2 regions of the Micromonospora sp. WMMD737 genome follow, and region 2 is predicted to be linked to the other one. Evidence: riboswitches for the same ligand, from Rfam matches in the RefSeq annotation. Region 2 holds a riboswitch; the other holds the start of a gene.
The links. A riboswitch is a leader RNA that binds a small molecule or an ion and turns the genes downstream of it on or off. The one in region 2 is predicted to bind cobalamin.
Positions count from the first base shown of each region.

Region 1 (10,390 bases), 1.5 Mb from region 2:
TCGTCGCGCCCCGGACGGTGGCGCCGTCGAGGCGCACGTCGGCCTCGACGGTGCCGTCGAGCACCACTCCCGCCTCGCCACCGTCGACCGTCAGGTCCGTCAGGGTCGGGTCGCCGCCCTGCACGATGACCCCGTAGCGGCCCGGAGCCTCGATCCGCACGCCGGTGTACCGGCCGGCGGCGGCCCGGACCAGCAGCGCGTCCTCCCGCGACCGGAGCAGGACGCCGCCGCGCACCAGCGGCGCCGCCCCGTCGACCACGGCGATCGCGGGCAGCCGGCTGGCCGTCACGTCGCAGTCGGTGAACGTGCCACGCGCACCGCTGACGTAGATGCCGTTGCGGCCGACGCCCTCGATCCGGCAGCGGCGCACGTCAGGCTCGGCGCCGCCGGAGACCTCGACGCCGCAGCCCTCCAGGTCCGTCAGCTCGCACTCCTCGACCAGCCCCCCGGCGGACCCGCTGAACACCAGCCCGCTGCCGCGTCCGCCGGAGACCCGGCACCGCCGCACCGTCGGCCGGGACCGGCCGCCCGCGGTGACGGCCCCGACGCGTACGCCCGTGAAGTGGCAGTCCTCGACGGTGCCGCCACCGCCCTCGAAGGCATCGAAGCCCCGGTCGGTGTCCCGGACGTGGCAGTGCCGCACGGTGGGTCGGCTGTCCCGTTTGGACAGCACGGCGTACTCGTCGAGGTCCCACAGCCGGCAGTTCTCGACGACCCCGCTGCCGTCGACGAACGCCACGCCCCGACGCATCCCGCTGACGTCGCACATCCGCACGTGCGCGGTGCTCCGCTCGCAGAGCACGGCGTTGAAGGCCTGCCCGGTGACGACGCACGACTCGACCGTCAGGGCGGCGCGGAGCGCCGACACCGTCGCCGGCGCGTCGGCGCTCCACGTCCGCAGCGTCAGCCCCTGGAGCACGACCTGCGCGTCCTCGCCGTACACGACGGGCGCGGCGGCGCCGCTCTCCACCAGCACCGGCGGCCCGCCCGCCACCGCCGCCCGGATCGTGACGGCCTTCGACCGCACGACGATCTGCCCGTCGTAGCGGCCCGGCTCCACGACGACCACCGCGCCGTGCGGTGCCGCCGCCACCGCCGCCCCGATGTCCCGGTAGGCGTTCGCCCTGCTCAGCGAAACCAGCAGCGTCCGCACACCCACGTGACCCGTCCCCCCGCCCAGACCGCGCCGCCGACGGTGGCGAGGCACCAGGAGCATAGATCGGGCCCGCCGCCCGTCCGCCGCCCCCGGGCTCGACCTGAGCGTTCCCGTGCCCATGCCCGGCGCGACGGCCGCACGGCCTGCGCGGCCCCCGTGCTCAGAAGTCGTCGTCGAAGGCCACCGTGCCGCTCACCCCGACCTGGTACGCCGACACGCGCCGCTCGAAGAAGTTCGACAGCTCCTGGACGTCCTGCAACTCCATGAACGCGAACGGGTTGGTCGACCCGTAGTGGGCGGGTATGCCCAGCTGCGCGAGCCGCCGGTCGGCGACGTGTTGCAGGTACTCGCGCATGTCGGCCAGGGAGAGCCCGGGCACGCCCTGGCCGAGCAGGTCCTCGGCGAACTGGACCTCGCACTCGACGGCCTCGGCGAGCATCTGCCGCACCTGGGCGGCCAGCTCGTCGTCGAACAGGTCCGGCTCCTCCCTGCGGACCGTCTCCACCACGTCGAAGGCGAAGGCCATGTGCATGGACTCGTCGCGGAACACCCAGTTGGTGCCGGAGGCCAGGCCGTGCAGCAGCCCCCGGGAGCGCAGGAAGTAGACGTAGGCGAAGGCGCCGTAGAAGAACAGGCCCTCGATGCAGGCGGCGAAGCAGATCAGGTTGAGCAGGAAGGCCCGCCGGTCCTCCCGGGTACGCAGCTGGCGCAGCTCGCCCAGCGAGTCGATCCAGCGGAAGCAGAACTCGGCCTTGCGCCGGATCGACGGGATGTTCTCGATGGCGGCGAACGCGGCGAAGCGTTCGGCCTCGTCGGGCACATAGGTGTCGAGCAGGTTGAGGTAGAACTGGACGTGCACGGCCTCCTCGAACAGCTGCCGGGACAGGTAGAGCCGGCCCTCCGGCGAGTTGACGTGCTGGTAGAGGTTGAGCACGAGGTTGTTGGCGACGATGGTGTCGCCGGTGGCGAAGAACGCGACGAGGCGGCTGACCAGGTGCCGCTCGGCCGGGGAGAGCCGGTCGAGGTCGGCGAGGTCGGCGTGCAGGTCGACCTCCTCCACCGTCCAGGTGTTGCGGATGGCGTCGCGGAAGCGGTCGAAGAAGTGCGGGTAGCGCATCGGGCGCAGGGTGAGATCCATCCCCGGGTCGAGCAGCATGTGTGTGGTCCTCGGTTCGCTGGTGGTCGGGGTGGTCACTGGCAGGCCTCGCACGACTCGGGGTTCTCCAGGGAGCAGGCCAGCGCCTCGTCGACGGTCGCCACCGGCGCGACGAGGCCGGCGGCACGGGCCGGCCCGACGGGCGCGACGGTGGCCTGCTGGATCCGGGTGGCCGGCCGCGACCGCAGGTAGTAGGTCGTCTTCAAGCCGGCCTTCCAGGCGTACAGGTACATAGAGGAGAGCTTGCCGATCGTCGGCGCGGCCAGGAACAGGTTCAGCGACTGCGACTGGTCGATGTACGGGGCGCGGGCCGCGGCCAGGTCGATCAACGCCCGCTGCGGCAGCTCCCACGCGGTACGGAACAGCTCCCGCACCTCGGCCGGCAGTTCCGCGACGTCCTGCACGGAGCCCTCGGCGCGCTTGATCGCCGAACGGATCCGCTCCGTCCACAGGCCCCGGGCCTTCAGCTCGCGTACGAGAGCCGTGTTGACCTGGAGGAACTCCCCCGACAGGGTCTCGCGCTTGAACAGGTTGGACACCTGCGGCTCGATGCACTCGTAGCAGCCGGCGATCGAGGCGATGGTGGCGGTCGGCGCGATCGCCACCAGCAGCGAGTTGCGCAGCCCGTACGCGGCCACGCGCTCCCGCAGCGCGTTCCACCGTGCCGTCTGGGTGCCCGTGACGCCCCACAGGTCGGGTTGCAGCTGCCCGCGCGCCGCCCGCGTCTGCCCGTACGCCGGGTGGGGGCCCGAGCGTCGCGCCAGGTCGGCGGAGGTCTCCAGCGCCGTCAGGTACAGCTCCTCGCTGATCCGGGTGGACAGCTCCCGGGCGGCCGGCGAGTCGAACGGCAGTCGCAGCGCGAAGAACACGTCCTGAAGGCCCATCAGGCCGAGCCCGACGGGCCGCCAGCGGGGGTTGCTCGCCGCCGCCTGCGCCGTCGGGTAGTAGTTGATGTCGATGACCCGGTCGAGGTACGTCACGGCGGTGCGGACGGTGGCGCGCAGCCGCTCCCAGTCGATGCCGTCCGCGCCCAGGTGGGCGGCGAGGTTGACCGAGCCGAGGTTGCACACGGCGGTCTCGGCGTCGCTGGAGACCTCGACGATCTCGGTGCACAGGTTGGACAGGTGCACCACGTTGCCCGCCTCGGCGGTCTGGTTGCACAGCCGGTTCGCGGCGTCCTTGAACGTCATCCACCCGTTGCCGGTCTGGGCGAGGGTACGCATCATCCGCCCGTACAGCTCCCGCGCCGGGACCTGCCGCACGTAGCGGCCCTGCTCCTCGGCGGCCCGGTACGCGGCGTCGAACTCCTCGCCCCACAGGTCCGGCAGTTCCGGCACCACGTCCGGGTCGAACAGCGACCACACCCCGTCGGCCTCCACCCGGCGCATGAACTCGTCCGGGATCCAGTTGGCCAGGTTGAGGTTGTGGGTGCGCCGGGCGTCCTCGCCGGTGTTGTCGCGCAGTTGGAGGAACTCCTCGACGTCCGGGTGCCACGGCTCCAGGTAGACGCAGGCCGCGCCCTTGCGCCGGCCGCCCTGGTTGACCGCCGCCACCGAGGCGTCCAGCGTCCGCAGCCACGGCACGATCCCGTTGGACTGCCCGTTGGTGCCCCTGATCAGCGCGCCCCGGGAGCGCACCCGGGAGAAGGCGATGCCGATCCCCCCGGCGAACTTCGACAGGTTCGCCACCTGCGCGTACCGCTGGTAGATCGAGTCGAGCTCGTCGCGCGGGGAGTCGACCAGGTAGCAGGAGGACATCTGGGTGTGCCGGGTGCCGGAGTTGAACAGCGTCGGCGAACTCGGCAGGTACGCCAGGCTCGACATCAACCGGTAGAACTCGATCGCCTCGTCCGGTGCCTGCGACAGGCCGCAGGACACGCGCAGCAGCCAGTACTGCGGGGTCTCCAGCACCAGCCGGCTCGTCGGGTGGCGCAGCAGGTACCGGTCGTAGACCGTACGCAGCCCGAAGTACTCGAAGCGCAGGTCGCCGCGCGGGTCGACGGCGGCGTCGAGGGCACCGGCGTGGGCGGCGACGAAGGCCGCGGTGTCGTCACCGATCAGGCCCTCGGCGTGGCCGTGCCGGATCGCCTCGCTGAAGGAGCCGATGCCCTGCCGGCGGACCTCCTTGTCGACGTAGCCGGCCAGCAGGCGGGCGGCCAGCCGCGAGTACTGCGGCTCCTCACCGATCATCTCCGCGGCGGTCTGGATGGACAGCCGGTCCAGTTCGGCGGTCGTCGCCCCGTCGTACAGGCCGCTGATCGTCCGGGTGGCCACCCGCAGCGGGTCGACGTCGGCGAGGTCGTCGGCCCACCGCTCGACCGCGCGGACGATCCGGTTGACGTCGACCGCCTCGGTGCCGCCGTCGCGCTTGCGGACCCGCATCTGCGGCCGCCGCTGGCCCACCACGGCCGCATCGTCGGCCGGAAAAACCTCGGTGACTGTCACCACTCACTCCTCGCGAGCCTTGATCCCAGACGGATTTCCTGGGCACGCGCGGAGCGGACACCGACGACGACGCGCCGCAGGGCAACGCGTCGGGATGGCGTCGGCCGTCCCACGCGGCCTCGGACCGCCACACACCCGGAAGCGGGCGTACGGCGCACTGGCAGGTCTTCGGACTCGCGGGCGCGACCGGATAAGCCGGTCTCCTACTGGCCGTCGCTTCCCAGGCCGCTGGCGGCCCAGTGCTGATGACGGCGGTCGTTCCCACTCACCGCTGCGGGGCAGTCCCGGATTCCCACCGGGTTCCCTCTTGCCTCGACCACTCCGGATGAGCGGCCGAACCAGCTGCGCCGACACCATATATAGGGTTGGCGCCGTTGTCACACCCCACATGTCGGTCCCGGGCGTGTCGTCGGCGGCACGGGTCACACCCGTCGATCGCCAGCCAGAAGCCCGCGTCGATGCACCGGCCATGAGCTAGCGCCGCGACACGGTGCCGCAGCGCCGCTCTACCGCGGCGCCCCGCAAACGGTGATCAGGACGCCATGGACCCCAGAACCGCGGGTCACGTCCATGGCGTCCTGATCACGATCGGGTGGGGCTGTCGGCGCGCTGGTGGCGGTGGAGGAGGGCCGCGAGGCGTGGCGCGGCGGCGCCTTCCGAACGCCCGGCCTCAGCTCGGCGGTGTTCCTAGACCCGGGTGACCCGGACGGCGTCGGCCACCACGTAGCCGGTGGTGCTGGTCCAGCGGCTGACCGCGACCAGGTTCCGGTCGCCGGCAGCCAGCCCGAAGGTGCCCAGCGAGCGCCAGACGCCGCCGCTGGAGCGCTGGTCCACGTTGACCGTACGGTTGCCCGAGGCGGTGACGACGACGTGCGGGGCCGAGCTGTTGTAGCCGGGGTCGGCCGGGTGCCGCACCTCGACGCGGTAGTTGCCGGCCGCCGGGATGTTCACCTTGAACCAGGCGGAGTCGCTGGCCAGCGTGGGGTTGGCGAAGCGGTAGTCGGCCCCGTAGCGCTGGGCGGAGTACGAGGAGGTGCCCCAGTTGGTGCTCGCCGTGAACCGTCCCGCCGTGGTGTTGTCCACGATGGTGCTGAACGTGGGCGGGTTGGGCGCGCTCAGGCCGAGGTAGGCGGCGATGCCCTCGGCGTGGCCACGGGCGGTGGCGGTGATGAAGTCGGCGCGCTTGAGCAGGTTCGAGTCGGCGACGGAGTCGATGAAGAGGTTCTCGGTCAGCACCGCGGGCATGGCCGACTCGCGCAGCATGTGGAAGTTCGCGGTCTTCAGCCCCCGATCGGTGACCCCACCGATCGTCCGCATGCCGCCGATCACCCTCGGGTGCAGGGCGTTGTGCAGGTTGACGGTGGCGGCGTCCGACGTCGGGTAGCGGTAGCTCTCGAAGCCGGTGCCACCGCCGGAGTTGATGTGCACGCTCACCAGCAGGTTCGCGCCCCACGCGTTGGCGTCGTCGGTGCGGTACGCCAAACTGCGGGTGATGTCGGTCGTGCGCGACATCCGGACGTCCACGGCCCAGTTGGCCAGCAGAATGTTGCGCAGTTGCAGGGAGATGTCGAGCGTCAGGGCCTTCTCCTGCAGCCCGTTGCCGACCGCGCCGGGGTCGGTGCCGCCGTGGCCCGGGTCGATGTAGACCTTCGGCAACGCCGCCCACGCGGGGCCGGCGACCATGGGGACGGCCGCGGCACCGGCGACGGCCGCAAGGAGGGTACGCCGCCGCAGCGTCCGGTTGTCGAACATGTGCACCTCGTCATCGGAAGAGATCGACAGTGCCCGCAATATAGCGGCAGGTCGATGTCCGATGAAAGATGTCTACGCCAACTGATCTGGGCTCCGAAGGTTTCCTCCCCCTAGGGTCGTCGTGCCGTCACCACCGGCGATCGAGGGCCTACGCAGTCGTCGGACGCGCTCACGTCAGGGCACAGGGGGACCCGCAGTACGGGCAGAACGCGCGCTTGGCGTTCGACGTCACCTCGACATCGCACCGTGCACAACGGCCGTTCTCCCACAGCCCCTGGTCGATCCCGAGTCCACCGTCGTAGTAGTCACGGTCCGGCCAGGCGACCAGTTCCATGTCGAGACCCGGCTCGTCCTCGTAGTCGGTGACAGCGACCAGGGTCAGCGTGGTGCGCACGCCGTACTGGTCCTCGGTGAAGTGCGGCAGCACACGCCGCAGGACATCAACGAGTTCAGCAACCGGCAGCGCCACCAGCTGCTCGGCAAGACGTTCACGATCCTCGTCGGTGGACACGCGACCGACCATACGTCTCCGCGCACCGCCGCCGCCGGCCGCGTAAATCCCGGGCCCACCCTACGGAGTCACGACGCAAGGCTGGCCGTTCCTGGACCTCAGAAACCGCAGCCTGCGCAACTCGTCGGCGGCCGACCCGATCCCCATCCGGTTAGTCACTCACGCGTCTGCTTGCGGCTCTGATCCCTCACCTCCGCAGCGCAACTGAGCAACGACCTGGCCAGCGCCTCCGCCCGGTCCGCCGACAACCACAACGAACCGTGTGGCACGTCGTCATCGGGACCGGCCAACCCTTCCGTCAGAGTCTCCGCTGGCACTTCGACGTCAAGTCGAACGAAATGATGCCCCCTGCGGTAGTCGACGAAGGCATCCAGGTACCGGTCATCATCGAAGGTCACCGCCGCATGCTGCCACGACAGGGATGCCACCTCACCCCTCAGCCTCGACCGCTTCGTCCGAAAGAACAACGACGGGTCGGTGAGCTGCGAGAGAGCGGAACTCGCACTACGGCGTACCGGATGTGCCGCCCTCGCTCCCATAGGCTGCGTCACGCGAGAGGCCTTCGTCGCCCCCACCACCCCTACCACGCAGGCTGCCGCGCTTCGCTCTCCGAGCTTCCCGGTCGATCTGCTGGGCGGCACGCCTGGCCAATCGCAACTGCTCCTCGCGATCCAGCACCCGTGATGCTCCCCGACGCCGAGCCACCACCGCCACACCGGCGATAGCCAGCAGCAAGAATGCAACGACTCCCCATGCCGCGCCAGTCATACCCGCACGGTAACCAACACAGCCAACACCCTGCCATCCCGCCGTCGACCCCCGACGACCTGACCCGTAGCTCAGGCCTACGCGTCACTTGGCGTTGAAGTAGCTCGCCTCCGGGTGGTGCACCACGATCGCGTCGGTCGCCTGCTCCGGCATCAGCTGGAACTCCTCCGACAACTGCACACCGATCCGCTCCGCGCCCAGCAGCTCCACGATCTTCGCCCGGTCCTCCAGGTCCGGGCAGGCCGGGTAGCCGAACGCGTACCGGCAGCCCCGGTAGTCGGTGCGCAGCAGACCCGCCAGGTCCGCCGGGTCGTCGTCGGCCACCGTACGCCCGCCCGGCAGGGTCAGCTCGGCGCGGATCCGCCGGTGCCAGTACTCCGCGAGGGCCTCGGTGAGCTGTACGGACAGCCCGTGCACCTCCAGGTAGTCGCGGTACTCGTTGCGGGCGAACATCTTCGCCGTGTACTCGCTGATCGGCTGCCCCACGGTGACCAGCTGCAACGCCACCACGTCCAGCTCGTCGCCGCGCGGGCGGAAGAAGTCGGCCAGGCAGAGCCGCCGCTCCTGCCGCTGCCGGGGGAAGGAGAACCGCGCCCGCTCGGAGTGCCCGTTCTCGTCCAGCAGCACCAGGTCGTTGCCCTCGGCGTACGCCGGGAAGTAGCCGTACACCACGGCCGCCTCCAACACCTGGTCGGCGATCAGCCGGTCCAGCCAGTAGCGCAGCCGGGGCCGGCCCTCGGTCTCCACCAGTTCCTCGTAGGACGGTCCCTGCCCGCTGCGGGCGCCCCGCAGGCCCCACTGCCCGAGGAAGGTGGCCCGCTCGTCGAGCAGCGCCGCGTAGTCGGCCAGCGGCACGCCCTTGACCACCCGGGTGCCCAGGAACGGCGGGGCGGGCACCTCCACGTCGGTGGCCACGTCGGAGCGCACCGAGGCGTCGTCCAACTCCGGCAACGACTCGCTGACGATCGCCCGCTGCCGCTCGCGGCGCGCCCGTCGGGCCGCCAGGGCCGCCTCCCGCTCCGCGTCGATCACGGGCGCCCCGCCGCGCTTGGCCGTCATCACCCGGTCCATCAGCGACAGTCCCTCGAAGGCGTCCCGGGCGTAGTGCACCTGGCCGGGGAACATCGCCCGCAGGTCGTCCTCGACGTACGCCCGGGTCAGGGCCGCGCCGCCCAGCAGCACCGGCCAGCGCTCCGCGACCCCGCGCGACGCCATCTCGGCCAGGTTCTCCTTCATGATCACCGTGCTCTTGACCAGCAGCCCGGACATGCCGATCGCGTCGGCCCGGTGCTGCTCGGCGGCCTCCAGGATCGCGTTGATCGGCTGCTTGATGCCGATGTTGACGACCTCGTAGCCGTTGTTGGACAGGATGATGTCGACCAGGTTCTTGCCGATGTCGTGCACGTCCCCGCGCACCGTGGCCAGCACGATGCGGCCCTTGCCGCCGTCCTCGGCGGTCTCCATGTGCGGCTCCAGGTACGCCACGGCGGTCTTCATCACCTCGGCGGACTGGAGCACGAACGGCAGCTGCATCTGACCGGAGCCGAACAGCTCACCGACGACCTTCATGCCGTCGAGCAGGATGTCGTTGATGATGGACAGCGGGCTGCGTCCCTGCGCCATCGCCGCGTCCAGGTCGGCCTCCAGGCCGTTGCGCTCCCCGTCGATGATCCGCCGCTTGAGCCGCTCCTCCAGCGGCAGCGCGGCCAACTCCTCCGCCCGGCCGGCGCGCGCCGACGCCGCGTCCACGCCCTCGAAGATCTCGATGAACCTCTGCACCGGGTCGTAGCCCTCGCGGCGGCGGTCGTAGACGAGGTCCAGCGCCACCTCCCGCTGCGCGTCGGGGATCTTGTTGAACGGCAGGATCTTGCTGGCGTGCACGATGGCGCTGGTCAGGCCGGCCTCGCGGCACTCGTGCAGGAAGACCGAGTTGAGCACCTGCCGGGCCGCCGGGTTGAGTCCGAACGAGACGTTGGAGATGCCGAGGGTGAAGTTGACGCCCGGCCAGCGGCGGGCGATCTCGCGGATCGCCTCGATAGTCTCGATGCCGTCGCGCCGGGTCTCCTCCTGGCCGGTGGCGATCGGGAAGGTCAGCGCGTCGATCAGGATGTCCGCGCGGTCCATTCCCCACCGCCCGGTGAGGTCGTCGATGAGCCGCCCCGCGACCCGCACCTTCCACTCGGCGGTGCGCGCCTGCCCCTCCTCGTCGATGAGCAGCGCCACCACGGCGGCGCCGTGCTCCTTGACGATGGGCATCACCCGGGCGTAGCGGGACTCCGGCCCGTCACCGTCCTCGAAGTTGACCGAGTTGACCACGCACCGGCCGCCGAGCATCTCCAGGCCCGCCTCGACCACCTGCGGCTCGGTCGAGTCGAGCATGATCGGCAGGGTGGAGGCGGTGGCGAAGCGGCCGGCGAGTTCCCGCATGTCCTGGGTGCCGTCGCGGCCGACGTAGTCGACGCACAGGTCCAGCAGGTGCGAGCCGTCGCGGGCCTGGCTACGGGCGATCTCCACGCAGGCCCGCCAGTCGCCGGCGAGCATGGCCTCGCGGAACGCCTTGGAGCCGTTGGCGTTGGTGCGCTCCCCCACCATCAGCAGGGAGG
Region 1 covers NZ_JBMHMH010000001.1:656,422-666,811, reverse strand. The annotation lists gene ACN27A_RS02295 (right-handed parallel beta-helix repeat-containing protein) at 1-1,159, opposite strand, end outside; gene ACN27A_RS02290 (ribonucleotide-diphosphate reductase subunit beta) at 1,317-2,312, opposite strand; gene ACN27A_RS02285 (ribonucleoside-diphosphate reductase subunit alpha) at 2,348-4,693, opposite strand; cobalamin riboswitch at 4,900-5,114, opposite strand; gene ACN27A_RS02280 (N-acetylmuramoyl-L-alanine amidase) at 5,444-6,508, opposite strand; gene ACN27A_RS02275 (hypothetical protein) at 6,678-7,019, opposite strand; gene ACN27A_RS02270 (hypothetical protein) at 7,175-7,417, opposite strand; gene metH (methionine synthase) at 7,872-10,390, opposite strand, start outside.
Region 1: another riboswitch for cobalamin. It lies ahead of ACN27A_RS02285 (ribonucleoside-diphosphate reductase subunit alpha); the one in region 2 lies ahead of ACN27A_RS08515 (acyl-CoA thioesterase).

Region 2 (10,390 bases):
GTGGCCCGGCTGGGGTCGGTGCGCCCGACCGTCGCCACCCGCCCGGTGCCACCGGGCCCGGTCCAGCTCCGCGTCGACGTGCTCGCCTCCCCGCCCGGCAGTTGGAGCCCGTGCGAGGAGCCCGACGTGCTGCGGCTCGGCATCCAGCACCCCGACGGCGACTTCGACCCGCTCGCCGAACTCGACGGCCGATACCTGTCCACGGAGGTGGCCGGCGGGTTCACCGGCCGGGTGATCGGCGTGTACGTCGCCTCCGGCACCGTCCACGTCGACTGGTTCGACTACGAACCGCTCGACGTGGCCGGCACTATCCTGGCGCCGTGACCCGGACCGGCCGGCGAGGAGAGGGGGTCGGGGTGTCGCACGCCGAGTCAGGGAAGGTCGTCGCCAGCCAGGACCACCGGCCGGACGATCCGTCCCGGCCCGTGACGATCTCCTACATCGCCCGGAGCGCCGGCGTGTCCGTCCCGACGGTGTCCAAGGTCATCAACGGCCGGTCCGGCGTGTCCGCCGACACCCGGGCGCGGGTCGAGGCCCTGATCAGCCGGTACGGATACCGCCGGTCGTCGCCGGCCACCCGCAGCAACATGATGGAGCTCGTCTTCGACGAGTTGCAGCACATGTGGGGCATCGAGATCATTCGAGGGGTCGAGCGGGTCGCGCGTGAACAGCGCGTCGGCGTCGTGCTTACCGAGTTCGGGCCGGAACGCAGCGCCATCCACTACTGGATCGACGACACCCTCGCCCGCCGCCCCGACTGCGTCATCACGGTGGCGCAGTTGACCGACGAGCAGCGCGACCAGCTACGTGCCAGGGGCATCCCCTTCGTCGTGCTCGACCCCACGAGCGAACTGCCCGACGACGTCCCCTTCGTCGGCGCCACCAACTGGGCCGGTGGCCGATCAGCCACCCGCCACCTCATCCGACTCGGCCACCGCCGCATCGCCGTCATCGCCGGGCCGGAGCACGTCCTGTGCAGCCGCGCCCGGCTCGACGGCCACCGCGCCGCCATGGACGCCGCCGGCCTCACGGTCGACCCGGGACTGGTCAGCAACGCTCCGCTGACCACCGAGGCCGGCCACGAGGCCGCCCTGGCGCTGCTGAGCCGCGAACCACGGCCGACGGCCGTCGTCGCCGGCAACGACCTGCAGGCGGTCGGCGTCTACCGCGGCGCCCGCGACCTCGGCCTGCGCATCCCGTCGGACCTCAGCGTCGTCGGCTTCGACGACCTGCCCATCGCCGCCCTGATCGACCCGCCGCTGACCACCGTGCGTCAGCCGATCGTCGAGATGGCGGTGGCGGCCACCGAACTCGCTCTCGCCCTGGGCCGGGGAGAGCGGACGACCCAGGTCGGCATGGAGCTGGCCACGACACTCACCGTCCGCGGCAGCACCGCCCCGCCCGGGGGCCGGTAGGACGTGCGCGACAGCCGCGGGTTCCGGCACCCGCCGGGACCACGCGTCCCGGCCGTCGGTCACCGCAGGCTTCCGGCCCGGCTGTCCGGGCCGCAGCAGGTCGTCGACGCTGTCGCGCAGCGCCCTGCGCTTCGCGTGCCCGGTGTTGAGCAGCAGGCCGGCGACGTGCTTCCCGACCGTACGCGGCGAGAGGCGCGACAGCGAGGCCAGGCCCTGGTGGTCGTGGCCTTCCCGGGCAACACGAGCACCTCGTGTTCGTGGCCGGGTACCCGCCGGCCTTCAAGATCAACCTCAGCAGCTCCGTATTCTCGACCAGTTCGTTGACCGCCGCCACGGCATCGTCGAGGCTCGGCTGCGGCACGCCGGCACGGTCAGCGTGTCCGGCGACGAACCTGCGACCCGACTCAGACCCCGCTACGACGACCCGGTGACGGCCCGTCTCCTGCCGGAGTCGCGGACGGCCCCGGTGCCCGTCAGCTGAATCCCGGCGCCTGCCCCGGTCACCTGCGGGTGATCGGGGCAGGCGCCACCGGGCGAGACCGAAGGAAGGGGTTACGACCTGTTCCATCCGGTCGAGGTGCTGGCCTGGCACTACTACATCCGCCAGAACCAGGTCCGACACTGGTTGGATCACCGGGCGCCGGTTACTGGCACGACCTGGACCGCGCCGGCCGCCGCCGGGTGCTGACCCTGCTGCGGTACGCCATGGTGGGCGCTTCGGCACCGGCCCGGTCCGTTCGATGGCGGCCTATCAGGAGTACGCGGGCGTCGACTTCGCCTGGCGCACCGCGACGGCCGGGACGCTGGCCGGTCAGCCGTCGGGCCGCACGGGCGCCCCCGCCCGCCCGCCGACGCGTCCCGAGGGTCCGCGCCGGTGGCGGCTCCGGTTCACTAAGCTGCCCCCGTGGCAGCGTGTCCCGAGCTGACCAGGCCGGTCCCCCACGCGGGGTCCGGTCACGGTCTCTCCGGGGCAACCCCGGGGACGCAACCCTCACCTGGGCACCACACCGCAGGTGCGTCGGCACGCTCCGCGAGCCTCTGCACCCGCACGACCGGGCATCGTCGGGACACGCTGCCACGACCGGCGGCCCGCCCGTGACCACCGTCCACGCCCTCGCCACCGCGCTCGCCGACGCGTTCCTCGCCGGCGACGGCTGGCGCCGCGCCGACCTCGTGGACCGAGGCGGGCTCGTCCTGGGGATCCGGCGGCGCTGGCTGTGGCCGGTCACCGACGCGACCCTGGTCGCCTATCCCCACCCACCACGCGACCGGCCACGCGAGCTGGCCGCGTTCATCGCCACCCTCGACCCGCTGCGCGCGGCAGTCGCCGCCGCCCGCCAGCACGACCGGCCGATCGTCATCCGGAGCCGGCCCGTGACGCCGACCCGCACCGTCCGCCGCCCCTGGCACACCCCGGTCGTCGACGACGTCGGGGCCCTGGCCGCGATGCTCGACCTGAGCGTCGCGCACCTCGACTGGTACGCCGACCGTCGCGCCATGAACCGCCGCGCCACCGACCAGCAGCTGCACCACTACCGGTACCGGTGGGCCGGCCGCGGCCGGCTGATCGAGGCGCCGAAGACCCGGCTCCGCGCCCTGCAACGCCGGCTTCTCGCCGAGGTCCTCAGCCGCATCCCGGTCCATCCCGCCGCACACGGCTTCGTACCCGGACGCTCCGCGCACACCTTCGCCACCGCCCACGCCGCACAGCCGGTCGTCGTCCGGGTCGACCTGCTCGCCTTCTTCACCCACGTCCCCGCCGCCCGCGTACACGGGCTGTTCCGCGCCGCCGGCTATCCCGAGCCCGTCGCCCACACCCTCACCGGCCTGTGCACCACTCGTACGCCGCACCCCGTCCTCCGGCGGGCGCCCCACGACCTGCCGCACCGGGCGGCGCGGCTCGCGGCGCTGCGCACCGGCCACCTACCCCAGGGCGCGCCCACCTCACCCGCACTCGCCAACCTGTGCTCCTACCGGCTCGACCGCCGCCTCACCGGCCTCGCCGACGCCTACGGGGTCACCTACACCCGGTACGCCGACGACCTCGCCTTCTCCGGCGACCTCACCGCCCGCCGGACCCGCGACCTCATCACCGCCGTCACCGACGTCGCCCGCGACGAGGACTACCGGTCCCATCCCGACAAGACCCGCGTCCGCGGCCAAGCCGATCGGCAACTCCTCGCCGGGCTCGTCGTCAACCAACGCCCCGCCGCCCCCCGCGAGGAGTACGACCGGCTCCGCGCCATCCTGCACAACGCCGCCCGCACCGGCCTCGACGCACAGAACCGCACCGGCCACCCCGCCTTCGCCGAGCATCTCGCCGGACGCGTCGCCTGGATCGGCCAGCACCATCCCGCCCGCGCGGCCAAACTCGCCACGTTACTGGCCGAAGCGCTCGCCCGCCCGTAGCGGGGACGCGTGACCCGCGTGGGCGGGGCGTCAGGTGTTGACCGGACGGCGGGCGATCAGGCGCACGTGGGTGACGGGCCAGTCCAGCGGCTCGCCGGCCGGGGTGCTGAGGGCGGCCACCGGGGCGAGGCGGTTGGTGACGATCCAGTCGTTGCGGGACGTCGCACTCGCGGGGTCGATCTCGAAGCCGAGCGAGGTCCCCGATCTGACGTTCGCGGGCGCGGTGAAACCGGACCCGCAATACCCGACGCTGTCCACGACGTCGGTCGGCCCGCGTTTCCTGACCCGATACGACGGCGAGTTCGATCCGACGCAGATCACCGAGGACATCCGCTTCACCCGCTCCGCCACCGATGAGCCCCACCGCGCGGTCGTGGTCGTCAGGGAGTACGTCCGCTCCGGAAGGGGCATGCGGGACAATGTCCGGGTAGCGCGGATGCCGGCCTGCGACGACGGGTGGTGCCGGTCGACCGCGCCACCGCAGCCGCCGCCTACAGGAGGCTCTGCGGCGACGATCTGCCGGCCGATGCCATCCTTCGTACCCACTTCACCGACCGCCCGGCAGCCAGGATGCCAGCCGCACTGCGGCTGAGCACGCCCGAAGCCAGCCCGGAATTTCACGAGACACGCGTCTATCGCATCCTGTTCGCCAACGAGCTGTCCCCGGACGGCCTGACGGCCCTGCGCACGGCCTGGCAGATGTCGGCCACGGGCGACGTGACCGATCCGCGCACTCGCGTCGTGGGAACCGCCGAGCACCGCACCCGCGGCGACGTCTTCGTCTGGGATCTGCGCCGGATCGGCACGGGCAGCGCCTGGTGCCTCGATGTGACGTGCAAGCTGGCCGGGAGCCGGGACGGGGCCGTGAAGCTCCTGCTGCGGGAGTTGACCACGTGCTCGAACAACGCTTCGGCAGCCTGTGATCATCGACGACAGCTACCGAGGCAACGCCGAGGTGATCATGCCTACCGCAAGCCTGCCGACGGCAGCGACCTGCCCGCCTGGAAGGAAGCCCTCAACGTCGAACACCGCACCGTCCGAGCGGGGGTCGCACACTCCCCGGCCAGGATGAAGTGCTTCAAGATTCTGCGCGACTACCGTCGCGCCGCCACACATTGGCCGACGCCGCTTCCGGCATCGGCAACCTCCACAACATCATCCTCGCCGACTGACCGCCGCTCGGTCCCAGGCAACGCCTTCACAGTTACGAGACGTGCGTTCCTCAAGTCCATGATCCCGCACCATTCCCACGCCACCCTGGTGCGCCAGGAGGCCCAAGTCACCGATCCGGAGATCGTGCGACTCTGCGACCAAATCGTAAAATCGCAGCAGGAAGAAATCGCCCAGATCAAGGACATTCTCGACCGGCTCTGACCACGAACCGGCCGTTCCGCGTCGAATCCACTGCGGCCAACCGCCGTACGTTGAAGCACTAAGCGCGCCTCAACTGGCCGACGACGCCTGGGACGCCGGGCCCGGACAACTCTCCGAGGGCCGCGTCGCGTCCCAGCAAGGTGGTGATGAGGGCGGAAGCAGGGCCGGCCACCTGCTCGCCCGTGCCGTAACTCCAGTCGAGGTCCGAAGCGGTGAACCGACGCCCGTCGAGGATGCCGTCGGGGAGGCTACCGCGGCCACGGCCAACCAACTCGTTGAGGACGATCACGCCGACGGTGGGCCCGACGACGTGGTCGAGGCCGAGAGGCCGGTAGAGGTCCGCCTTGTGAGCGACGAGATGGCTCAAGCCGGCGGCCTGGGAGACACCCGGTGTGCCGAAGCGTTTGCCGTCGATGGAGTTCAGCGCGGTGAGCAGTTGGTCGGGTGTCCGCGGGTCACGGCGCGCCCACTCGTCGGCGACCCGGTCGAAGCGGAACCGCGCGCGTGCCAACTGACCGAGCAGCGAGAGGGCTGAGATCTCGTAGGGCATCAGCAGGTGCGCGGTCAGGTCGCGCACCGTCCAGCCCGAACACAGGCTCGCGGTCTGCCACGCCTCGTCGGCGAGGGAGCTCAGGTCGGCGACCAGCCGGTCGCGTTCGACCATGGTCAGGTCCTGGACTTCTTCCCGGGTCATGTCCACAGAACCACTCTAACATTGTTAGAGTGGTTCTGTGCGAACTTCCTCCCGTGACCGCTCACCCACCTCCGCACCCCACGGTTCTTCCCGGCGGCCGGTGGGCCTCACCCGAAGCGATGTCGTCGCTGCCGCAATGGAGATCGTTCGCACCGACGGCGTCGCCAAGCTTTCGATGCGTAACCTCGCCAGCGCACTTGGCATTCAGGCGCCGACCCTCTACCACCACGTGCGCGACAAGGCCGCCCTTCTGGACCTGATTTCCGCCGAGGCCTTCAGATCTCTCAACCGGCCCGAGGGGGCTTACGACCACGTCACGACGCTGGCCGAGTGGGTAGCCGCTCTACGGAGGGATATCGCGCTCCTGCGCGGCCTCTACCGCCTCCACCCGGGCCTGGCCCGTGCCATGGTCGACCATGCCCACATGGCGGACACAGGACTCAGGAACAGCAACGTCGAGCCACCGGAGCTGGCAGCTCTCATCCGGCTCGGAGTCCCGCGCGAACCAGCGCAACGAATGATCGAAGCCGCCGCACGGTGGACCATGTCTGCCCTCGCCTCGGAGGACTCCGTGGCTGACCCTCTCCTCCGCGACAGGCTGTTCCACGACGGGCTCGCCTTGTTGCTGCTCGGCATGGAACGCGAACTGGAGAGCCGGGCCGCCAGCTACAGATCTTGAATTGCCCGCGCAGTCTGCGACGTTGCCGCAAACCTACAGGGATGCATGCGAGCGTGATACTCAGTCAGATTGCGATCGAGAAAACGACGAAGTTGGTCGAGTTTTTCGCGGAGGTGACGGCCGCAGGGTCGTACACGGAAACTTCGCTGAGAAACGTCTTCTCTGAGCACTCTCACGGCACGGATGGTGGGCGAAGGAACCTCGCCTGCCACCGTGCCGCGGTGTGACTGATCATCCGGTGACCGCTAGCGAATACTGTGTCGATCTTGAGTACTGGTGTGTTCGGTCAGCCCAGTGCGAGGCGAACGCCGAGTGCGACGAAGGCGATCGCGCAGAGCCGGTTGATCCGCCGTGACCAGCGTCCGTCGGTCAATCGATGTGCCAGGCGTCCGACGCCCGCGCCGAGGGTGACGTCAACTATGAGCTGCACGGCGACGAACAGGGCACCGAGCAGGAGGAGCTGGGTGGTGGGGTCGCCGGCGGCGGGATCGACGAACTGGGGCAGGAACGCCACGCTGAACAGGATCATCTTCGGGTTTAGCAGGTTGGTCACCAACCCGCGCAGGAATGCCTGGCGAGGCGTTGCGCCGCGCTCGGGGTCACTGTGGGTGGCGGTGCCGCTCTGGCGTACGGCTCGGATCCCCAGGATGACCAGATACGCGGCGCCGGCCCAGCGGATCGCGGTGAACAGCACCGGCGAAGCGGTCACCACGGTGGCCAAGCCGAAGACCACCGCCGCGACGTGGACGGTTTCGCCAGCGGCGACGCCGAGCGCGGCGACGACGCCGGATCGGGCACCGTAGCGGGTGGCGTTGGCGAGGACGAACATCATGTCGGGACCAGGTGTGATCATGAGAACGGCGATCGCGGCCAGGTAGCCAACGAGGGTCGTTACGGACAGTCCGAGCAAGGTTCAGCCCTCCTCGGCGCCGTCGAGCAGAGCGCGGCGCAGCGCGAGTCGGTGTTCGCGGCGGATCTGTGCCTCGCGGTAGCGCCTCCGGTCCCCGTCGCTCTCGGGTAGCAGCGGCGGGACGGCGCGGGGATGTCCGTCGTCGTCGATCGCCACCATGACCAGGTGCGCGGTGGCCACGTCGGTGGGCGGCACCGCCCGGTCCCACCGGTCGGCGGTCACCTTCACGGCGACCTCCATGGAGCTGCGTCCGGCCCAGGTGATCCGGGCATCGACGTGGACGACGTCGCCGACCCGCACCGCGCGGAGGAAGGCGGTCTCGTCGATGGCGGCGGTGACCGCCGGCCCGTCGGAGTGCCGGGCCGCGACCACGCCGGCAACGGAGTCGATGAGGTTGAGGATCCGGCCGCCGTGCACCGTGCCCATCAGGTTGGTGTGGTGCTGGTCCATGATCTGCGACAGGGTCAGGTGCGAGGCCGACGGTGGCCGGCCGGCGAGCGTGGTGGTGTCGTGCATTGGCGGTTCCGTCCTCGGGAAGCGGACCGCCGACCGACCGGGGGTACGCACGTCGAGGGCACGCCGACGGCTAGCGTGCGGCGTGTCACCCGAGCGACCCACCCGCGAGGTCGACGGCAGCGCACACACGTCGTGTACGCGGCGCGGGCAGGTCTTCGGACTCGCGGGCCGGACCGAATCGGTCGTCTACTGGCCGTCGCTTCCCAGGCGTGGTGCCCAGTGCTGATGACGGCGGTCGTTCCCACTCACCGCTGCGGGGCAGTCCCGGACTTCCACCGGGTTCCCTCTTACGACACCCGGCCGTCGCCGTCCGGGTGAACCAACGCTGCGGTCATCGTACTCAGTCGGCGAGACTGTGCTGGCGTGGCAGGTCAGGGTCGGTGGTGCCGGTCTCAACGCTTCGTTGGTCGGGCCGTTCGGCAGTGGGCTGCTCGTTGCCGGCGGCCGGGCTGGAGAAGGTGCCTTCGACACCGTAGGAGGCGCGGCGGGAGGCGCGTCTGAGGGTGGCCAGGATGGCGGGGCCGACGATGAGGATCGCCAGGGTGTTGGTGATGGCGCGGCCGGTGTCCCATCCGGCGGTCGAGGTCAGCAGGGTGAAGATGGCGAATCGGTGCAGGTTGTCCAGCACTGGTGCGCCCGGGACGTAGGAGATGTGCCCGTGGTAGTAGTCGACCTCCGCGCCGGTGATGAACGGCCAGAACCACAGGTTCATCAGGAAGCCGAACAGGTACGCCACGACGATGCCGTAGCCGACGAGCATGGCGATCTCGGCTCTGCCGCTCACCCGGCGGGGCAAAGACCGGCGCCCATGCCGATCAGGCGGAGCACAGCATCTGGAACGGCAGCCACGGCCCTACCCCGGCGGTGAGCAGGGCCGAGGCGAACAGCGATGTGCAGCCGAGCGTGAAGCCGAAGCCGGCGCCGAACACTCGTCCGGCGAGCACGAGCATGAAGAACACCGTTTCGATGCCTGCGGTGCCGGCGCCGAGGGGGCGTAGCGCGGCGTTGGTCGCGGAGAGCACGCCGAGCATCGCGAGGGCTTTGGCGTCCATGCCGCCCTCGGACAGTTCGGCGATGACGATGATGAGCAGCGGCAGGATGCCCATGAAGATGAACGGTGCGTCCGGGGCGTGCTGCATGCTCTGCGGCTCGACGCGTACCAGCAGCGGCCAGCGGAACATCATGAGTCCGGCGAGCGACGCGAGGGTCAGCACGGTCGCTGATCGTAGGCCGATTCGCACGGCTTGGTCGTTTCGGCCCCAGGTGCGGGTGGGCAGCGATGGCGTCATGACGGTTGCCGTTCGAGTGCGGCCCGTACGTCGGCGACGGTCAGCCAGTGTGCGCCGAGGATCTTGGCGACCTGGGTGGCGAAGGCGGCCGAGGCGCCGAGCACCTCGGCGGTGGTGCCGTCCGACACCACCTCTCCTTCGGCCGACACGACGACGCGGTCGGCGACGGTGGCGATGAACTCCACGTCGTGGGTGGCCACGACGACGCCGCGTCCTTCGGGTGCTGTCGTCGCCGGTCAGCGCGGCGCCGATCTCGGCCAAGGAGAAACCCAGGTCGCGCAGGGCGCGGATGCGGTACAGCCGGGCAATGTGCTACTCCGAGTACCGGCGGTGGCCCCCGGGGTGTGCGTTCGCTGCGCAGCAGTCCGAGACGGTCGTAGTAATGCAGTGTGCGCACCGTCAATCCGGACGCTTCAGCCACTTGGCCCACTGACCATGTCCGCATACGGGCACGGTAGGACCTGACGCAGTGTCAGGTGCAAGCCCGGCCGGACGTCCCCATCGGGCCGAGACCGCGTTGGTCGCCGACCGCCAGTGTTCGTCGCCATCGGCGCGTACGGCGCACCTCGCGTGCTCTTTGCTCCGGTCGCTTCCGCCGGCGGGTGCCCTAGGATGGGCGCCGGTGCTGGTTCGCCTGAACCATGACGGTCCGGGCGTCGTAAGAGGGAATCCGGTGTGAATCCGGGACTGCCCCGCAGCGGTGAGTGGGAACGACCGCCGTCACACGCACTGGATGCCCCTGGTGTCCGGGAAGCGACGGCCAGTAGGAGATCGGCTCGTCCGGTCGCGTCCACGAGTCCGAAGACCTGCCCGCGCCGCGTGCGTGACCACGCACGCCGCCGACGGCCTCGCGGGAGGGCCCGGGCGCGGCTGGGCAGCTCATCGCCCAGCCCTGCCATCATCTTCCCCGATCCGACGGTGGGCCACGCCGGACCGCGAGGGAAGGATCCCCAGGCAGATGACGTCCTCGACCGCGCCCGGCTACGGGTTCGCCGCCGCCTGGCACGCCACCATCGACAGCGCCCACGACAAATCCTTTGTGCTCGACCCGGAGGTGTCTCGGACGCTGACGTCCTACATCGGTCCGGGAGAGACCGTGCTCGA
Region 2 covers NZ_JBMHMH010000001.1:2,182,018-2,192,407, forward strand. The annotation lists gene ACN27A_RS08470 (glycoside hydrolase family 43 protein) at 1-324, shown strand, start outside; gene ACN27A_RS08475 (LacI family DNA-binding transcriptional regulator) at 321-1,415, shown strand; gene ACN27A_RS08480 (hypothetical protein) at 1,993-2,103, shown strand; gene ACN27A_RS08485 (reverse transcriptase family protein) at 2,511-3,824, shown strand; gene ACN27A_RS08490 (hypothetical protein) at 3,855-4,235, opposite strand; gene ACN27A_RS08495 (DUF305 domain-containing protein) at 4,284-5,198, shown strand; gene ACN27A_RS08500 (maleylpyruvate isomerase family mycothiol-dependent enzyme) at 5,257-5,892, opposite strand; gene ACN27A_RS08505 (TetR family transcriptional regulator) at 6,029-6,571, shown strand; gene ACN27A_RS08510 (LysE family translocator) at 6,858-7,481, opposite strand; gene ACN27A_RS08515 (acyl-CoA thioesterase) at 7,485-7,997, opposite strand; cobalamin riboswitch at 8,127-8,336, opposite strand; gene ACN27A_RS08520 (hypothetical protein) at 8,338-8,781, opposite strand; gene ACN27A_RS08525 (hypothetical protein) at 8,813-9,211, opposite strand; partial or broken gene ACN27A_RS08530 (cobalt ABC transporter ATP-binding protein) at 9,283-9,510, opposite strand; partial or broken gene ACN27A_RS08535 (MerR family DNA-binding transcriptional regulator) at 9,633-9,731, opposite strand; cobalamin riboswitch at 9,896-10,114, shown strand; gene ACN27A_RS08540 (class I SAM-dependent methyltransferase) at 10,245-10,390, shown strand, end outside.